One region of the Rhodoferax ferrireducens T118 genome, then DNA from elsewhere that is predicted to be linked to it. Evidence: predicted binding sites of a transcription regulator. Region 1 holds the regulator's gene; the other holds the start of a gene.
The links. Region 1 encodes FliA, which starts transcription of late flagellar genes. Its sites were predicted from a motif close to CTAAAGTTTNNNNNNNNNNNGCCGNTA; they were not measured.
Positions count from the first base shown of each region.

Region 2: the regulator FliA is predicted to act here: its motif matches at 5,994-6,020, upstream of RFER_RS03140 (flagellin).

Region 1 is NC_007908.1:4,139,588-4,148,156, reverse strand. Features, by position in the region: gene flgE (flagellar hook protein FlgE) at 1-783, opposite strand, end outside; gene RFER_RS18885 (flagellar hook assembly protein FlgD) at 814-1,485, opposite strand; gene flgC (flagellar basal body rod protein FlgC) at 1,505-1,909, opposite strand; gene flgB (flagellar basal body rod protein FlgB) at 1,937-2,389, opposite strand; gene flgA (flagellar basal body P-ring formation chaperone FlgA) at 2,571-3,311, shown strand; gene flgM (flagellar biosynthesis anti-sigma factor FlgM) at 3,408-3,734, shown strand; gene RFER_RS18860 (hypothetical protein) at 3,768-4,148, shown strand; gene RFER_RS18855 (RNA polymerase sigma factor FliA) at 4,252-4,968, opposite strand; gene RFER_RS18850 (hypothetical protein) at 4,968-5,723, opposite strand; gene flhF (flagellar biosynthesis protein FlhF) at 5,716-7,155, opposite strand; gene flhA (flagellar biosynthesis protein FlhA) at 7,152-8,569, opposite strand, start outside.
Region 2 is NC_007908.1:649,057-657,625, forward strand. Features, by position in the region: gene tgt (tRNA guanosine(34) transglycosylase Tgt) at 1-967, opposite strand, end outside; gene RFER_RS03120 (HD-GYP domain-containing protein) at 1,002-2,264, opposite strand; gene queA (tRNA preQ1(34) S-adenosylmethionine ribosyltransferase-isomerase QueA) at 2,297-3,379, opposite strand; gene RFER_RS03130 (universal stress protein) at 3,565-3,960, shown strand; gene RFER_RS03135 (flagellin) at 4,510-5,928, shown strand; gene RFER_RS03140 (flagellin) at 6,156-7,571, shown strand; gene fliD (flagellar filament capping protein FliD) at 7,743-8,569, shown strand, end outside.

The sequences.
Region 1 (8,569 bases):
GACCGGAAAGGCGGGCACGATGCTCGGCGGTGCCGGGGTCAGGGTCAACGAGCCCATGGTCGAGCTTTGCAGTGCGCCACTGGCGTCAAACACCAGGGACCCAACGGAGGCGCCCGTGGGCGAGTCGTAAACCGCCCACTGGTCCGTTCCTGCCGTGGTGGGCGTTACCTTGCTGAAATAGAGGTTGACCGGCATCGTCACGCCTTGCGAGTCATAGGCGGTCAAGGAGGTGCCGTAGGTGCTTCTTGGTGTGGGTGGCGTGACAGAAGTGGCTATCGGGGCGCGCGCATCCAGGTTGAGTTCGGCGGAGATGGCCGTGGTCGCGCTGGCGGCAATGGGCGCGCTGGTGGGGAGCTGCAATATTTCAGGTTTTACGCTGGTTGTCTTGCCGGTTTTGTCGGTGGGATAACCCAACACGTTGGCGCCACTGTTGGTCTTGATATAGCCGTTGGCATCGAGTTTGAACGAGCCGTCGCGCGTGTAAGCGGCCGAGCCATCGGGCAAGGCCAACTGGAAGAAGCCGCCGCCGTTGATGGCCACATCAAGATCGTTACCGGTGATGTTGATGTTGCCCTGTGAAAACTGTTGGGAGATGGAGCCCACCGCCACGCCGATGCCGGCACCACTGGAGCCCCCCGCGCCAAGGGAGGATGCCACCAGGTCGCCGAATTCGGCGCGTGATGATTTCATGCCCGTGGTGTTGGCATTGGCAATGTTATTGCCGATGACATCCAGGCTGCGGCTGGAGGCATTGAGCCCTGAGAGTCCGGTTTGAAATGACATGATTTTTCCTCTTCAATGAAGTTCTGTTGGTCAAAGAATGGCCTTGACGCTGCTGTAGGCCACGGCAGCGCGCCCCTGCAATTGGACCGTCATGGCGCCGTTGTCGCTACCCACCGAGGTCACCGTATCGCGCGCCAGTGCGGTGTTGGTGACGGCCTGGCCCCCCAGCGTGGCGGTGACCTTGAAGCTGGGCTCACCGGTACCCTGATAGCCGGAGGCATCCCAGTCAAACGAATGCCGGCCCGCGCCCAGCGCGCCCAGATTGAGGGTGTCGAGCACCTGACCGCCTGGCGACAGGATTTCCACCTTGACCGCATCGGCTTTGCCGTCCAAATCAAGCGCGCCGCTGGCCACTCCGGCGCTTCGGGTCAAGGTGTTGCTTTCAACCAGCACGTTATGGCCGACCATGGAAGCGCCCTGCAGCACCTGCAGCGAAGTGAACTGCGCTGCCATGCTTTTGAGCGTTTCATTGACTTGCTGGATGCCGGTCACGGTGTTGATCTGCGCCATTTGACTGGTCATTTGCGCGTTGTCCATCGGATTCATCGGATCCTGATTGTTGAGCTGCGCCACCAGCAGTTTCAGAAAGCGGTCTTGCGACGCGTTGGCGTCGCTGGCCGCCGTGGTGCTGGTGGATGACGTGGTGCTGGTGGATGACGTGGTGTTCGTCGCGGTGGTGGCGGAGGAGGTGGCGGAAAGCATGGTGAGGACCTTTTTGTGATTACTGACCCATTTGCAGGGTTTTGAGCAGCAGTGTCTTGGCGGTGTTCATGACTTCGACGTTGTTCTGGTACGAGCGCGACGCTGAAATCATGTTGACCATTTCTTCGATGGGGTTCACGTTCGATTGCGTCACATACCCATCGGCGTCAGCCGACGGGTGGCTGGGGTTGTGCACTTTGCGCAACGGCTCATTGCTTTCGCTGACGCTGCTGACGCGCACGCCGGACGAGGCGTCCGAGCCCATCGGGACGGTCTCGAACACCACTTGCCGACCCTTGTAGCCCTGGCCGTCGGGGCCGGCCACGGCGTCGGCATTGGCCAGATTGCTGGCGACCACGTTGAGGCGCTGGGACTGGGCGCTGATGGCGCTGCCCGACACATTGAAGATGGAAAACATGGACATGGGAAATCTCCGCAGGCAAGGTGCCGTTTACTGACCCTGAATGGCGCTGAGCAGCGTCTTGGACTGGCCGTTGATAAAGCGCAGGGTGGCCTCGTAACGCACGGCGTTGTCGGTGAAATTGGCGCGCTCACGGTCCAGATCCACACTGTTGCCGTCCAGGCTGGGTTGGCTTTGCACGGTGTAGGCCAAGTGGGACGATCCGCCCAGGCTCGCGCCGGCGCCGCCCGACAGCGCAATATGATGGGGGTGCGTCATGCCGTTGGCGCCGCCGCCTTGGGAGTTGCTGTTGCCGGTGCGCAAGCCGGAACTGCTGTCGGCGCCGGTGGCCTGTAGCATGGCGTCCTTGAAATTGAGGTCGCGTGCCACATAGCCGGGTGTGTCGGCATTGGCAATGTTGCTGGCAATCACACGCTGGCGCTCGGCGCGCAACACCAGGGCCTTCGCCTGGAAGTCCAAACCGCTGGTCATATTTGTGATCATGAAACACCTCAACTTTCAGTTATCTGCTGCCACCGCCATCAGCCAGTGGGTTCGACGTGAAGCGATTATGGAAAGTACTTTGGTTTTCTAAACTTCAAATAACAAGGTAAATAGCCGCCACTTGCCTGTTTTGTCTGGGCCGGTCCTGCCTATAGTCAAACGAACGCTCAGGAGGGCTGCCATGTTCAAGCAATTTCTAAATTCGACCCGTTGTTTGTTGCAGACCGTGGGGCTGGCGGGCGCCGTCTTTTTCACCGTGGGTGCGCTGGCCCAGGCCGATGGTGTGCGGCCTGAGTTCATGGACAGCACGCAGCAATGGCTGGACAAAGCGGTGGCGGGCAACCTCCCGTCGGGCAGCTCGCCGCTGCGCATGGAGATCACGGTGGGCGAACTCGACAGTCGGCTGCGGCTGGCGCCATGCGCCCGGGTGGAGCCTTATCTGCCGCCGGGAACCCGCCTGTGGGGCAAGACCCGCCTGGGTCTGCGCTGTCTGGAGGGCAGTGTCAAGTGGAATGTGTTTTTGCCGGTGACCATCAAGGCGTATGGCCAGGCTTGGGTCGTCAAGGGCCAGGTGAGCGCTGGCGCCGCCTTGACGCAAGACGATGTGATGGAGGCGGAGGTCGACTGGGCCGAGCAGCGCGAAGCCATCATCAGCAACCCGGATCAATGGCTGGGGCAGGTGGCGAACCGGGCGTTGACCAGCGGCCAGGCCTTGCGCCAGGGCATGATCCGACCGGCAGAGGTGTTTCGGGCCGGAGCCCAAATTCGGGTGCAGGTGCAGGGAGCGGGCTTTGAGATCACCTCGGACGGGCAAGCCTTGTCGGCCGGTGTGGTGGGGCAGCCAGCCCGGGTTAAAATGAACAACGGGCATGTGATGTCCGGCGAGGTTCTGGACAGCCGAACCGTCAGGCTGGAAATATGAGACTTTTCAATCGTGCGCAATCAGGGCTAAAGCTCGACCGAATTACGCCGATAGTGAGCATACGAGGCTACATTTGCAGTAGTTTTGGAGAGCATCATGAAAATAGGTCAACCTTCAGATAATCCAATCCCGGTCAGCAGCAACGCAACGCCGGCTCCGCCCAAGGGCGGTCAGAGCCCAGCCGCGACTGCCACAGCTACCGCAGCCCAAAATGCCCAGTCGGCAGGCGTGGCGGTGACGGTGTCCACCCTGGCGCGTTCGCTCGGCGCTGACAAGGCCGGTGAAGCGTCCGTGATTGACGCCAAAAAAGTGGCGTCAGTCCGTTCCGCTATTGAGCAGGGCACTTTTGTGGTGAACGCGGAGGCGATTGCCGACAAATTGCTGGCCAATGCCCAGGAAATGTTGAACCGCACCACGAGCTGAGTCCGAATCCCTTTATTTTTTATAGCCCGAATGATGTTGCCTGCTCACCTGGAAAAAGCGCTGACTGACGTTGAACTTCATTTCAATGCTGTGTCAGCCGCCCTGGTCAGTGGTGAGCCGCAGGCACTCACAACCGCCAGTGCTGTCTTGCGGCAGGCTGCGATTGATTTTTCGGCCTTGCTGCAGCGTCTGACCCCGGGCGATGTCCAGCACAAGGACCTGAAACCACGCCTGACGCAGATTTCGAATGGTCTGGTGCTCCAGCGCGAGAGTTTGCTGCGGCGCACCGCCCTGGTGGAGATGGCTCTGGATACGGTGATGCCCACGGCTGCCGATGCCACCTATGCGCAAACCGGCGGACCCTATGCCAGCCTGGGCCGTCAAACAGGCGCCTTCAAGTACCTGGCAGCCTGAACGTCCCGGTATTTTTCCGTGCGCGGGAAATATATGCCAAATCGGGTTCTAGCCCCCGTGAAATAAGCGCATATAGCTATAAATACAATAGTATTTATGGGCCTCAATGGGCCCGCATCTTGGCGCGCAAGCGCGCGATCGACTGACTGTGCAACTGGCAAATGCGCGACTCGGTGACATCCAGCACGGCCGCGATCTCTTTCAGATTCATGTCCTGCTCGTAGTACATGCTCATGATGAACTGCTCGCGCTCGGGCAGGTTCTTGATGGCGGCCACCAGTGCCTGGCGCAAGCGCTGGTCGCGCAGCACGTTCATCGGGTCGGCGTCGCTGTCACCGACGTGGCGATCCAGAAAACTGTCTTCCTCGTCGTTGCCACGCGCCATGTCTTCCAGGTACACCAGTTGGGTGCCACGCACTTTACCCAGCAGCGTCTGGTAGTCGACCAGACTCAAGCCCAGGTCGGCGGCAATTTCACTCTCCAGCGGTGTGCGCCCGAGCTTGTGCTCCAGCCGGCGCAGCGCCTGTTCGATATCTTTCTGGCTCTTGCGCGAGCCGCGCGACATCCAGTCGTTGCCGCGCAGCTCGTCGAGCATGGCGCCGCGAATGCGCTGCGTGGCAAAGGTTTCAAATTGAACACCCTGCGCGGCCTCGTAGCGGGTCAGGGCCTCCGACAAGCCGATCAGCCCGACCTGGATCAGATCATCGACTTCGACGTTGGCCGGCAATTTGGCCATCATGTGGTGGGCCAGGCGCCGCACCAGCGGCTGGTACTGCCGGATCATGGCGTTGCGGTCCAATTGCCCCTTGGCGGTGTACATCAATGACTCCCCATAAATTGGTGACGGTGCAGCGGCATGGCGTTTTCCAGCAGTCGCAAGGCCAGTCGGTACATGTCGTCAGACCGGCACTCGGCCGGCTGCAAGGCCCGCACGGCCAAGGCGTCAAGCCGGTAGCCCAGGAAGGTCATGGCGCAGTGCTGCAAATTGGTGACCGGCGAGTGGCTGGCCGCAGCGTTGTTCAAGGCGGGCTCACCCACAATAGCGGCCATGGTAGGTCTTAGTCTGGTGTTTAGCAACATCTGCTTGAGCGCCTGGTAAGCGGTGACAGCCGACATTTTCACCGGTGCCACGGTCAGCAAGGGCTCAATACCGCTGTCGGGCAACAAATCAGCCAAAAGCCCGGCCCGGGCATAGATGACAACGACGCCAAAGCGCTGAAACAATTCACTCAGCGGCGCCAGCGGCCCGCCCGGGCGCGCCATTGGCTGGCAAAGCTGCGCCAAGCCCATGGCGGCAGGGATCACCGACCAGGACAAAGGCGCACTGTTTTCGTCACCCTGCAGCTGGGCATCGTCGAGCAGTTGCGCCAGCCCCGGGTTGTCGGCTGATTCAACGGTGGTGGCGTCCAGCACCGCAACCGAGTGCCCAAGATCAACCAAGGTGGCGCACAGACTCCACAGCAGGGGCAGTTCGCCCTGCTGCTGGCCATGGCTGGCCACGGCCATAACGCGGGGCGCCGCCTGCAAGGCAATGCGGTGCAGCCCGGCTCCCTGGTTGACGCCCATGTCAAGCATCAAGCCGTCCTGCCTGCGAGGCGCTGGCCGGGGTAAAGAAGAAGTCCAGATCTGCCGGTTTCGGGTCGAACGCCGACTTGGCCGGCGAGCGCATGGACTGACGGACCAGCTTGGCGGCATCGGCTGCCTCCCAGTCCTCGGGCACTTTTTGGCCCATGGTGACGCCGCGCAGGACCAACTGGTGGCGAACGATCGCATCGAGTGCCGGCCCGAGTTTGGCTGCTTCGTCGGTTTTGGACAGCACCGCCTGCTGCGCGCCGGTGGATTTGAAAGAAGAGACCACATCGTCGAGCGAGTCTCCGTGCCCGCCCGCATTCAGGACCAGCAAGCGGTTCACGCCCGGCAAATCCAGCACGTCGAGCATGCCGCGTTTGCGCGGATCGTTTGGCGCCAGGCCGGTGGTGTCGATCAGGACCATTTTTTTGTTGCCCAGCAAGTTCAGCAGGTCTTGCAGCGCGGCGCGGTCGTGCGCGAGATGGGCCACCACGCCCAGCATGCGGCCAAAAGCGCGCAGCTGCTCGTGGGCTCCCACTCGGTAGGTGTCGAGCGTGATGAGCCCGACGCTGGCGGGGCCATGGGTGCGGGCACACAGACCGGCCAATTTGGCGGCGGTGGTGGTCTTGCCAACACCGGTGGCGCCGACCAGCGCATAAGTGCCGCCCTCTTCATGGATCGGGCGGGTCGCGGCGTCGGTTTTCAGGTTGCGTTCCAGGATATCCATGACCCAGCGCACCGAGTCGGTGGCACCCATCTCTTCGGGCATGCGCTCCAGAATGGTGCGCGCCAGCGTGGGTGAATAACCGGCGCGAATCAGCTTGAGCATCAAGTTCGACTGAATCGGGCTCTGGCGCGCCTGGCCCAGCCAGGTCAGGGTGTTGAAGCGGTCTTCAATCAGGGCCTTCATGGCGTGCAACTCGTTCACAATGCCTTGCGACAGGGCGGGCGCGTGGGGCGCGGCCGGCACCGGGGCGGGCTTGGGAACGGCCGTTACTTTGATCGGTGCTTGAATCTCGATTTGCCGTGGACCCGGTAGTGCCGCCGCTTTGGGCGTGCGCTCTGGCGCTGCCTCTTGAACAGCTGCCGCTGTTGGGCCGGTCATGGATTCGTGGCGGCGGCGCAGCATGCGCTCGCGCACATAGTCCTGAAACGACAAGGTGCTCATCGCCAGTTGGGTGGCGTCTTCTTCCACCGGGGTGCTGGTCTCGGGCACGCTGGGCAGCGTCGCACGACGCAACGCGGGCTGGTCCTTGCTTCGATTGGCAAAAGATTCCGTGCTGTCCAGCGCCGACAGGGTCTCTTCGCCGGTGGCAACCACCTCGACGCCGGTGGCGGTGGGGCGATTCGACAGAATCAGGGTGCCGTCGCCAAAAGCGTGACGGGCCTTGGCCAGCGCCTCGCGCGCCGTGGGTGCATTAAAGCGTTGAATGTTCATGATGAGGCACCTTTAAGAATCGGACCGATGCGGATGGTGTGGGACTCTGGAATTTCGCTGTGCGCGAGGACCTGAAGCCGGGGTGCAACGCGTCGTACCAGACGGGAGATCGCGCTGCGAATTTGATCGGGCACCAGCAAGCAAGCTGGAATGCCGATCTCTTCCTGTTTGAGTGCGACGGCAGCCGCGTTGCGGGAAAAGATGTCGGCGACGCCGGGGTCGAGCGCGGGTCCGGCGGTGTTGCCCAGCGCCTGCACCAACAGCCGCTCAAGGGGCGGATCAATGGCAATCACATTGAGTTCACGCGCCGGGCCATAGATTTGTTGCACGATGGCGGGCGACAAGGCGATGCGCACGCGCCGTGCCAGCTCCGCCGGGTCGGTCACGCTGCCCGCATGTTCGGCCAGCGATTCAATGATGGTGCGGATATCGCGGATGTGCACCGACTCGTCGAGCAGCAGTTGCAGGACTTTCTGGAAAACAGCGATCGGGACCATCTTGGGGACCACTTCTTCAATCAGTTTCGGGGCCAGTTTGCTCACGTGTTCGACCAGTTGCTGGGTTTCGGTGCGGCTCAGTAATTTGGAGGCCTGAACCTGCATCAAGTGTGACAAATGCGTGGCCATCACAGTCTCGGAATCAACCACGGTAAAGCCGGCCATTTGCGCGGCTTCTTTCTGTTGTTCGTCAATCCAGTGCGCCGGCAAACCAAAGGCCGGGTCCGTCGTGGCGGTGCCGATCAGGGGCGTCGTGATGCCGCCCGGGTTGATGGCCAGGTACATGCCGGGAAACGCTTCGCCTTCGCCCGCAATCACGCCGCGCAGGGTGATGCGATAGCCGCTGGGTTTGAGTTCCAGGTTGTCGCGCACATGCACCGGTGGCGGCAGGAATCCGACCTCCTGGGCAAATTTGCGCCGCACGCCCTTGATGCGGGTCAGCAAGTCGCCCTGGCGCGTTTTATCCACCAGCGCGATCAGCCGGTAACCCAACTCAAGGCCCAACTGGTCCACCGGTTGCAAGTCGTCCCAAGAGGCTTCGCCGTCGGAGGTCACCACCGGTGCCGTCGCGGCCGGGTCCGGCGGCAAGGGTTTGTGGGCCAGCTCCCAGGCACCGTAGCCCAGCACCAGCGCGATGCCGATGAACACCACGTGCGGCATGCCGGGAATCAGACCCAAAATGCCCATGATGGCTGCGGTAATGCCCAGCACGCGGGGCGAAATGAACATTTGGTCAACGATCTGACGACCCAGGTCATGGTCCTTGCCGACGCGTGACACCACCATCGCCGCCGCCACCGAGATCAACAGGCCCGGAATCTGCGCCACCAGCGCGTCGCCGACAGCCAGCAGTATGTAGGTGTCGGCGGCTTGCCCGGCCGTCAAGCCGTGTTGCAGGACACCCACCATGAAGCCGC
Region 2 (8,569 bases), 1.2 Mb from region 1:
TGCCCGCGCAGGCGTAACAGGTGCAGGTTTCATCCAGCGGGCGCTGGTCCATTTTGTGGCGGGCATTGCGGATTTTCAAATCGCCATAGCGGGTAAAAAATGTGCCGTTGCGCGCGTTGCGGGTCGGCATGACGCAGTCAAACATGTCCACGCCTTGGGCCACGCCCTCGATCAGATCCTCGGGCGTGCCGACACCCATCAGGTAGCGCGGTTTGTGCGCCGGCAAACGGTGCGGTGTGTGCGCCATGATGCGCAGCATCTCATCTTTGGGCTCGCCGACACTGACCCCGCCGACCGCGTAGCCGGGAAAGTCCATGGCCACCAGCTGCTCCAGCGACTCTTGCCGCAAACCCTCAAACATGCCGCCTTGCACAATGCCGAACAGGGCGTTGGGGTTCTCCAGCCGGGCAAATTCAGCCCGGCTGCGTTGGGCCCAGCGCAGGCTCATTTCCATCGAGGCTCTGGCCTCGTCCTCGGTGGTGATCTGGCCTTTGGTTTTGGGCTCGACCGACAAGTAAGGCGTGCATTCGTCCAACTGCATCGCAATGTCGGAGTTGAGCGTGGTTTGAATCTGGATGCTGACCTCGGGCGACATGAACAGCTTGTCGCCATTGACCGGGCTGGAGAAGTGCACGCCGTCCTCGGTGATTTTGCGCATGGCCCCCAGGCTCCAGACCTGAAAGCCGCCGGAGTCGGTCAGGATCGGTTTGTTCCATTTTTCAAACTGATGCAGGCCGCCAAACTGCGCCATCACATCCAGCCCCGGGCGCATCCACAGGTGAAAGGTGTTGCCCAGGATGATTTGCGCGTCCATGTCTTCCAGGCTGCGCGGTGTGACACCTTTCACCGTGCCGTAGGTGCCCACCGGCATGAAAATGGGCGTTTGCACCACGCCATGGTTCAGGGTCAGGCGGCCACGGCGGGCATGGCTGGAGGGGTCGGTTTGGAGCAGGTCAAATTGGAGCATGGGCGCTATTGTCTTTCATGCTTGCGCCCCCGCTTCACATTTCAAAATGGTGGCGCACGCGGTCTTCCAGCAGTTGCCGGGTGGCGTTCTCGCTGATGCCGGCCAAGCGGTCAAAGGTCGCTCGCGCCATCGGGCGAAACACGGCCATCACCGACGGATCGAAATGGCTGGCGGTGTCCTTCTCAAGAATGACCATGGCGGCGTCAAAGCCCATCGGCTCCTTGTATGGGCGCTTCGAACAGAGCGCGTCAAACACGTCGGCCACCGCAAAAATTCGCGCCGCCAGGGGTATGTCCTCGCCGCTGAGCTGGCGCGGGTAGCCCGAGCCATTCCATTTTTCGTGGTGCGCGGCGACCACGGCATTGGCACCTTCAAGCCAGCCCATGCCGTTCACGATCTCCTCCCCTTGCGCGACGTGGGTGCGCATGACGCGCATCTCGTCGTCATCGAGCTTGCCGGGCTTGAGCAAAATGGCGTCCGGAATGCCAATTTTGCCCACATCGTGCAAAAAGCTGCCCGCAATCAGTGCCTGCATGTCGCTGCCCGCCAGACCCATCTGTTCGGCAATGCTGGCGGCAATCCAGGCCACGCGGTAGTTGTGGGCGCCGGTGTCGGAGTCGCGCTTGGCGATGGCGCGCCCAAGCGCTTCCATCATGGAAATATGCGAGTCCAGCACCTCCTGCGCTTTTCGCTCGTTATCCGCTGACAAGTGCACCACCACCGGGTAAAGCGCGCCGCCACACAGCAAAGAAGCCAGGCCGACCATCAACGCGGCGCTCAGCGAGTTATTGAAGATCTGGTCCTGCTGCCAGGTCGGCATGACGCGCACGCCCTCGAAATAGCCCGTGATGGGGCGGCTCATGTCGGTGGCGGAGTCACGCAGTGGCACAAACACGCGCAAGGCCCAGACCCCCGACGCAGGCTTGTGGCCGTTGTAAAAAGCCGTCGTGTAATCGGGCGTGCCATGGTGCGGCAGTGACGACTCCACCGCGTGGCCCTCCGGCGTGACCGATTCAGCCAGCTTGCGTCCTTGCGCGTCATAAATCTCGACAATGTCAAACATGCCGCCCGAAATGGCGTTCGCTGCCAAGGTTGCGTGTTGGGTGGCCTGCGGGCCGCTCAAGTCGATGGCGTCAAATTGGTGCAGCAGACGCCCTGACTCCTCAACGGCCAACGCCACAATGCTTTCCTCGGCACTCTCGCGCGCCACGTACCAGGCAATCGGGCTGGCCAAAGACGCCAGCAAAATACTGACCGCGGCGATGCGAATGGCGGTGCGCTTTTGAAAAGTGTTCATCCTCGTCGGCTTTCCTGGTGTCCGCGTGTGCCTCAGCGTTGGCGTGCCAGCAGCATGGCGTCGCCATAACTGAAAAACCGGTACTGTGCTGCCATCGCGTGCTGGTACAAAGCCATCACAGGCTCATAACCCGCAAACGCGCTCACCAGCATCATCAGGCTCGATTTTGGCAGGTGAAAGTTGGTCACCAGCAGGTCCACCAATTGAAACTCGAAGCCCGGCGTGATGAAGATTTGGGTGTCGCCTGTGGTCTGGCCGGTCTTGGCCCACGATTCCAGCGTGCGCACGGTGGTGGTGCCCACGGCGATGAGGCGGCCACCCCGCGCGCGGCAGTCGGCAATCGCTTGCTGCGTGGCGGTGGGCACGTCGTACCACTCGCTGTGCATCTGGTGCTCGGCCAGGTTTTCGGTTTTCACGGGCTGAAAAGTGCCTGCGCCCACATGCAGGGTTACAAAAGCACGCTGCACGCCCCGGGCGTCGAGGGCGGCGAGCAGGGCGTCATCAAAATGCAGGGCGGCAGTCGGCGCGGCCACGGCGCCGGGGTTTTTGGCGAACACGGTCTGGTAACGCGCAGCGTCTTCAGCCGAATCGGAGTGCGTGATGTAGGGCGGCAGTGGCACATGGCCATGGCGCGCCATCAGCGTGAACGGGTCGTCGCCCGCGTCGTTGGTGAGGACAAAGCGAAACAGCGCACCCTGGGCATCGGGCCAGCGCCCTAAGAGCGTGGCGCGCAAATTCTCATGCGTGCCGGGGGCGCCGGTCAGCGCCACCGAGGCGCCCACTTCCGGCTTTTTGCTCACGCGCAGGTGCGCCGCCACCTGGTTGCCGCCCAGCACGCGCTCAACCAGGAGTTCGAGCTTGCCGCCGGTGGACTTTTCGCCAAACAGGCGGGCGTTGATGACACGTGTGTCGTTGAAAACCAGCAAATCGCCCGGCTGCAACAAGGATGGGAGATCGCGAAATACGCGGTCTTGCGGGGTGGCGCTGGTGCTGTCAAGCAGCCGTGAGCCGCTGCGCTCGGGCGCCGGGTGCTGGGCGATCAGCTCGGGCGGGAGGTGAAAGTCAAAGTCGCTGAGGGTGAATGCGCGGGCGGCATCGGCTAAAGTGAGCGGCATAGTGCTGGAGAGGGTGGACTGGCCCCGTACCGGGTGCATAAAGAGCCCGATTGTCGCAGGCCGAAGTTGATGCCCTGTGCTTTCCAACTTTGTCATCGACATGACAGGGTGGCTGCGTTGGCGGGGTTCCCGTTTGCCGCCTGATCGCGTCTAATAGAGTGTCTAAAAACAACTGGAGAAAATTCATGACAATACTTGTAGCTTATGTGCCACGCCCCGAAGGTCAGGCCGCCCTGGACAAAGGGATCGAGATTGCGCAACGTCGCAATGAAAAGCTGGTGGTGGTCAACGCCAGCCCCGGCGGCAAGAAGGAAGATGCGTCGTTTGCCGATGTCCAGGACTTCGAGCGCGTCCAGCAGTTATTGGAAAACACCGGCCTGGACGCAGAAGTCAAACAGTTTGTGCGCGGCAAAAATGCCGTCGAGGAAATTGAAGCCCTGATCGAGTCCTTGCCGGCCTCCCTGCTCGTCATTGGCATGAGAAAACGTTCCCCGGTGGGCAAACTCATCATGGGCAGCGTGGCCCAGGAGCTTCTTCTTTCCGTTTCCTGTCCGGTATTGGCGGTCAAGTCGGCTGGGTGACACTACTGAGCATTGCTTGCCAAGCATATGCTCTATCGGCAACTTACCGGCCGAATCTGCCGTTCAGCGCACTTTCGGCCTCAACTGTCTTCCTGTTGCGCCCGCTCGGGTGATTCGCGTGTCATTCGAGCCTGGCCTCTTTCCGTGCTCTTCTAGAATTATCTGGCGTAAAAGTCGGCGCGGTATTTATACAAAATAGGCCTCTAGCCCCCGTATTTGCTGTATAGGTAGCTATGCTAACAATAGCAACTGGCGTAGCCCATTGGCTGAGGAAGCGCCTGCGCCAGCCAAACGCCTACAGCCCAATTTATCTCGCTTGCCTGCAGAAATAGCCGTAAACCCCGCCGTTTATCGCGCTTTAGCCGGGCTGAAATTTTCATATTCTCACTACCGTTTCATCTCAAAGTGATTCAGCGAGCTTCAGTGCAAACAGGGCTCAACGTCCGGCAAGTGTTCGAAAGGGCGCACCGGTCATAGCGGTCAATCCACAGGATTGGCGTTGGGATTGGCAGCAATGCCGGATTAATTCAGCTTTAAAGGAGCTTCAAAATGCCTTCAGTAATCAACACAAACATCAGTTCATTAACCGCCCAGCGCAATCTGGGCATGAGTCAGGCCTCACTGGCTACTGCTATGCAGCGTCTGTCATCGGGTTTGCGCATCAACAGTGCCAAAGACGATGCTGCCGGCCTGGCCATCAGTGAACGGATGACCACCCAAATCCGCGGCAGCAACCAGGCGGCACGCAATGCCAACGACGGCATCTCGCTGGCGCAAACGGCGGAAGGGGACTTGGCCCAAATCGGCAACAACCTGCAGCGCATGCGTGAGCTGGCGGTGCAGTCGGCCAATGCCACCAACTCGTCATCCGATCGTGCCGCGCTGGATGGTGAAGTGCAGGCACTGTCCGCAGAAATTGACCGGGCTGCACAAAACTCTTCCTTCAACGGCACCAAACTGCTGGATGGCTCGTTCACGGCCCAAAAATTCCAGGTCGGCGCCAACAACACGGCCAATGACAGCATCACCATCGCCGCGATTGCCAGCGCACGTACCTCGGTACTTGGCGGCTATACGACGACAAAAGCCGGTGGCGTCACGACGGCAGCGCTGACCGCGGGGGCATTGACTTTGAACGGTACGTCGGTCGGCGCATCGGCTGCCACCAGCATCCCCGGTCAAAGTGCGAGTAGTGCTTATTCGATTGCCGCCGCCATCAATGCGGTTTCCGGCCAGTCCGGTGTAACCGCGACCGCCCAAGCAACGGCTGTCACAGGCGCCGTGCAAACAGCATTCACTGCGATAACCACTGGAGCGACTCTGACCGTCAATGGTATTCAAGTCGGCTCCATTGCAGCTGGCGGCGCCGCCCCCGCTCAAGGTGCCAATGTTGCTGCAGCCATTAACCTGGTTTCCAGCCAATCTGGTGTAACAGCAAGTGCGGCTGCTGATGGCAAAGTGACCCTGACAGCAGCCGATGGCCGCGATATTGCACTAGGCGCTGGCTGGGTTGCTGCAGACTCTGGCTTAACAGCCAGCGCGACCACCGTGGGCACTGTCACACTTGATTCAACCAGCAGTGCCGGTATCACCATTGCCGGTACAGCACCCGCCAGTGCCGGTTTTACTGCAGGCACAACCCTTGCCACAGCGACGAAGATTTCTTCGATGAACGTGCTGACTGCAGCTGCCGCCACCGCAGCGTTGGGTACGATTGACGGCGCTCTGGAGACGGTCAGTGCTTCGCGCGCTGCGCTTGGTGCCTATCAAAACCGTTTCACCTCGGTGGTGACCAGCCTGCAAACAACGTCAGAAAACTTGTCCGCCTCTCGCAGCCGGATTCAGGACGCCGACTTTGCCGCAGAAACCGCCAACCTGTCGCGTGCGCAGATCTTGCAGCAGGCTGGCACCGCCATGGTGGCGCAAGCTAACCAGTTGCCGCAGGGTGTGCTGTCACTGTTGAAATAACACACTTTTGGGTTTCTTCACTTGAAGGGTGCCAATCTTTTGGCACCCTTTTTTATGAGATTAATTTAAGTTTTCGCCTGATTCGTCCGAAACACATAACAACGGGTTCCATGTAGGGCTCGTCGTCCGGCAAGCGCCACAGAGGTGTTCCGGTCATGGCGGTCAACTTTCGGGTTGGCGTTGGGATTGGCAGCAATGCCGGATTAATTCAGCTTTAGGAGCTTCAAATGTCAGTTATCAACACAAACATCAATTCGTTGACGGCGCAACGTAACCTGGGTATGAGCCAGGCCTCGTTGGCCACCTCCATGCAGCGTCTGTCATCGGGTTTGCGCATCAACAGTGCCAAAGACGATGCTGCCGGCCTGGCCATCAGTGAACGGATGACCACCCAAATCCGAGGCAGCAACCAGGCGGCACGCAATGCCAACGACGGCATCTCGCTGGCGCAAACGGCGGAAGGGGACTTGGCCCAAATCGGCAACAATCTGCAGCGCATGCGTGAGCTGGCGGTGCAGTCGGCCAATGCCACCAACTCGTCATCCGATCGTGCCGCGCTGGATGGTGAAGTGCAGGCACTGTCCGCAGAAATTGACCGGGTCTCACAAAACTCTTCCTTCAACGGCACCAAACTGCTGGATGGCTCGTTCACGGCCCAAAAATTCCAGGTCGGCGCCAACAACACGGCCAATGACAGCATCACCGTCGCCTCGATTGGCAGCGCACGTACCTCGGTACTTGGCGGCTATACGACGACAAAAGCCGGTGGCGTCACGACGGCAGCGCTGACCGCGGGGGCATTGACTTTGAACGGTACGTCGGTCGGCGCATCGGCTGCCACCAGCATCCCCGGTCAAAGTGCGAGTAGTGCTTATTCGATTGCCGCCGCCATCAATGCGGTTTCCGGCCAGTCCGGTGTAACCGCGACCGCCCAAGCAACGGCTGTCACAGGCGCCGTGCAAACAGCATTCACTGCGATAACCACTGGAGCGACTCTGACCGTCAATGGTATTCAAGTCGGCTCCATTGCAGCTGGCGGCGCCGCCCCCGCTCAAGGTGCCAATGTTGCTGCAGCCATTAACCTGGTTTCCAGCCAATCTGGTGTAACAGCAAGTGCGGCTGCTGATGGCAAAGTGACCCTGACAGCAGCCGATGGCCGCGATATTGCACTAGGCGCTGGCTGGGTTGCTGCAGACTCTGGCTTAACAGCCAGCGCGACCACCGTGGGCACTGTCACACTTGATTCAACCAGCAGTGCCGGTATCACCATTGCCGGTACAGCACCCGCCAGTGCCGGTTTTACTGCAGGCACAACCCTTGCCACAGCGACGAAGATTTCTTCGATGAACGTGCTGACTGCAGCTGCCGCCACCGCAGCGTTGGGTACGATTGACGGCGCCCTATCAACCGTCAGTGCTTCGCGCGCTTCGCTCGGTGCCTATCAAAACCGTTTCACCTCGGTGGTGACCAGCCTGCAAACAACGTCAGAAAACTTGTCCGCCTCTCGTAGCCGGATTCAGGATGCCGACTTTGCCGCAGAAACCGCCAATCTGTCGCGTGCGCAAGTGCTGCAACAGGCTGGTACCGCCATGGTGGCGCAGGCCAACCAGTTGCCGCAAGGTGTGCTGGCGCTGTTGCGCTAACAGCAGGTAGCGAAACATTGCCAAGCACTTGAGGGTTTGGCATTTTTCGAGGCGGCGATGGACCTAAGTCCGTCGCCGCTTTTTGGCATTTGAAATCCACCCGCTTTTCAGGGTTTAGTGCCATGGCGGACCTAGGATAATTGTGCGTTAAGGCTTGAACAGGAGGCTAGCATGGCAACCATTTCATCAACCGGCATTGGCAGCGGGCTGGACGTCAACAGCATTGTTTCTCAGCTGGTAGCGCTGGAGAAGACGCCGCTCAAAACGCTGGCGCTCAAAGCGACCAACACGCAAAACCAGATATCTGCCTTTGGCGAGATTCAGTCGCAATTTGCCGCACTGACCGACGTGGCCAGCCGCATTTCGGTGGCCAGTACATGGGGTGCGCGCAACGCGTCATCGTCCAACACCAGCGCCGCCACCATCACGGCGACAGGTACCGCCAATGCCACCTCTTTCAGTCTGGATGTGGATCAGCTGGCGCGATCGCAGTCGGGTTCATCAGCCGCCGTGGCGCCCGGCACCATGCCAGGGGCGGGCACGCTGACGCTGCAACTGGGCACGTGGACTGCGGGCGGCGCGGCGTTTACACCAGGCGCGGCTGCCAGTGTCAATGTGACTGTTCTGGCGACCGACACCATTTCGGACATCGCGTCCAAGATCAATGGCGCCAACGCTGGCGTTGTGGCGACTGTTTTCAATGACGGCACCAATGAGCGCTTGCTGTTGCAATCCAAAACTACCGGTGCGGCGGCGGGTTTCAGAATGACGGTGGCCGACGCCGATACGACCAACAACGACAACGCGGGTTTGTCGCGCTTGTCCTTTGATCCCGCGACTGTTGATCCATTGACCGGCCTCGCTTCTGGCATGGCTACAGCGGGTATTCCGGTGCAATATGCCCAAGACGCGAAGGCCCGCATCAACGGTCTGGCCGTCACCTCGGCCACCAACACGCTGACTGACAACATTCCGGGTGTCACTATCAAATTGGTGGC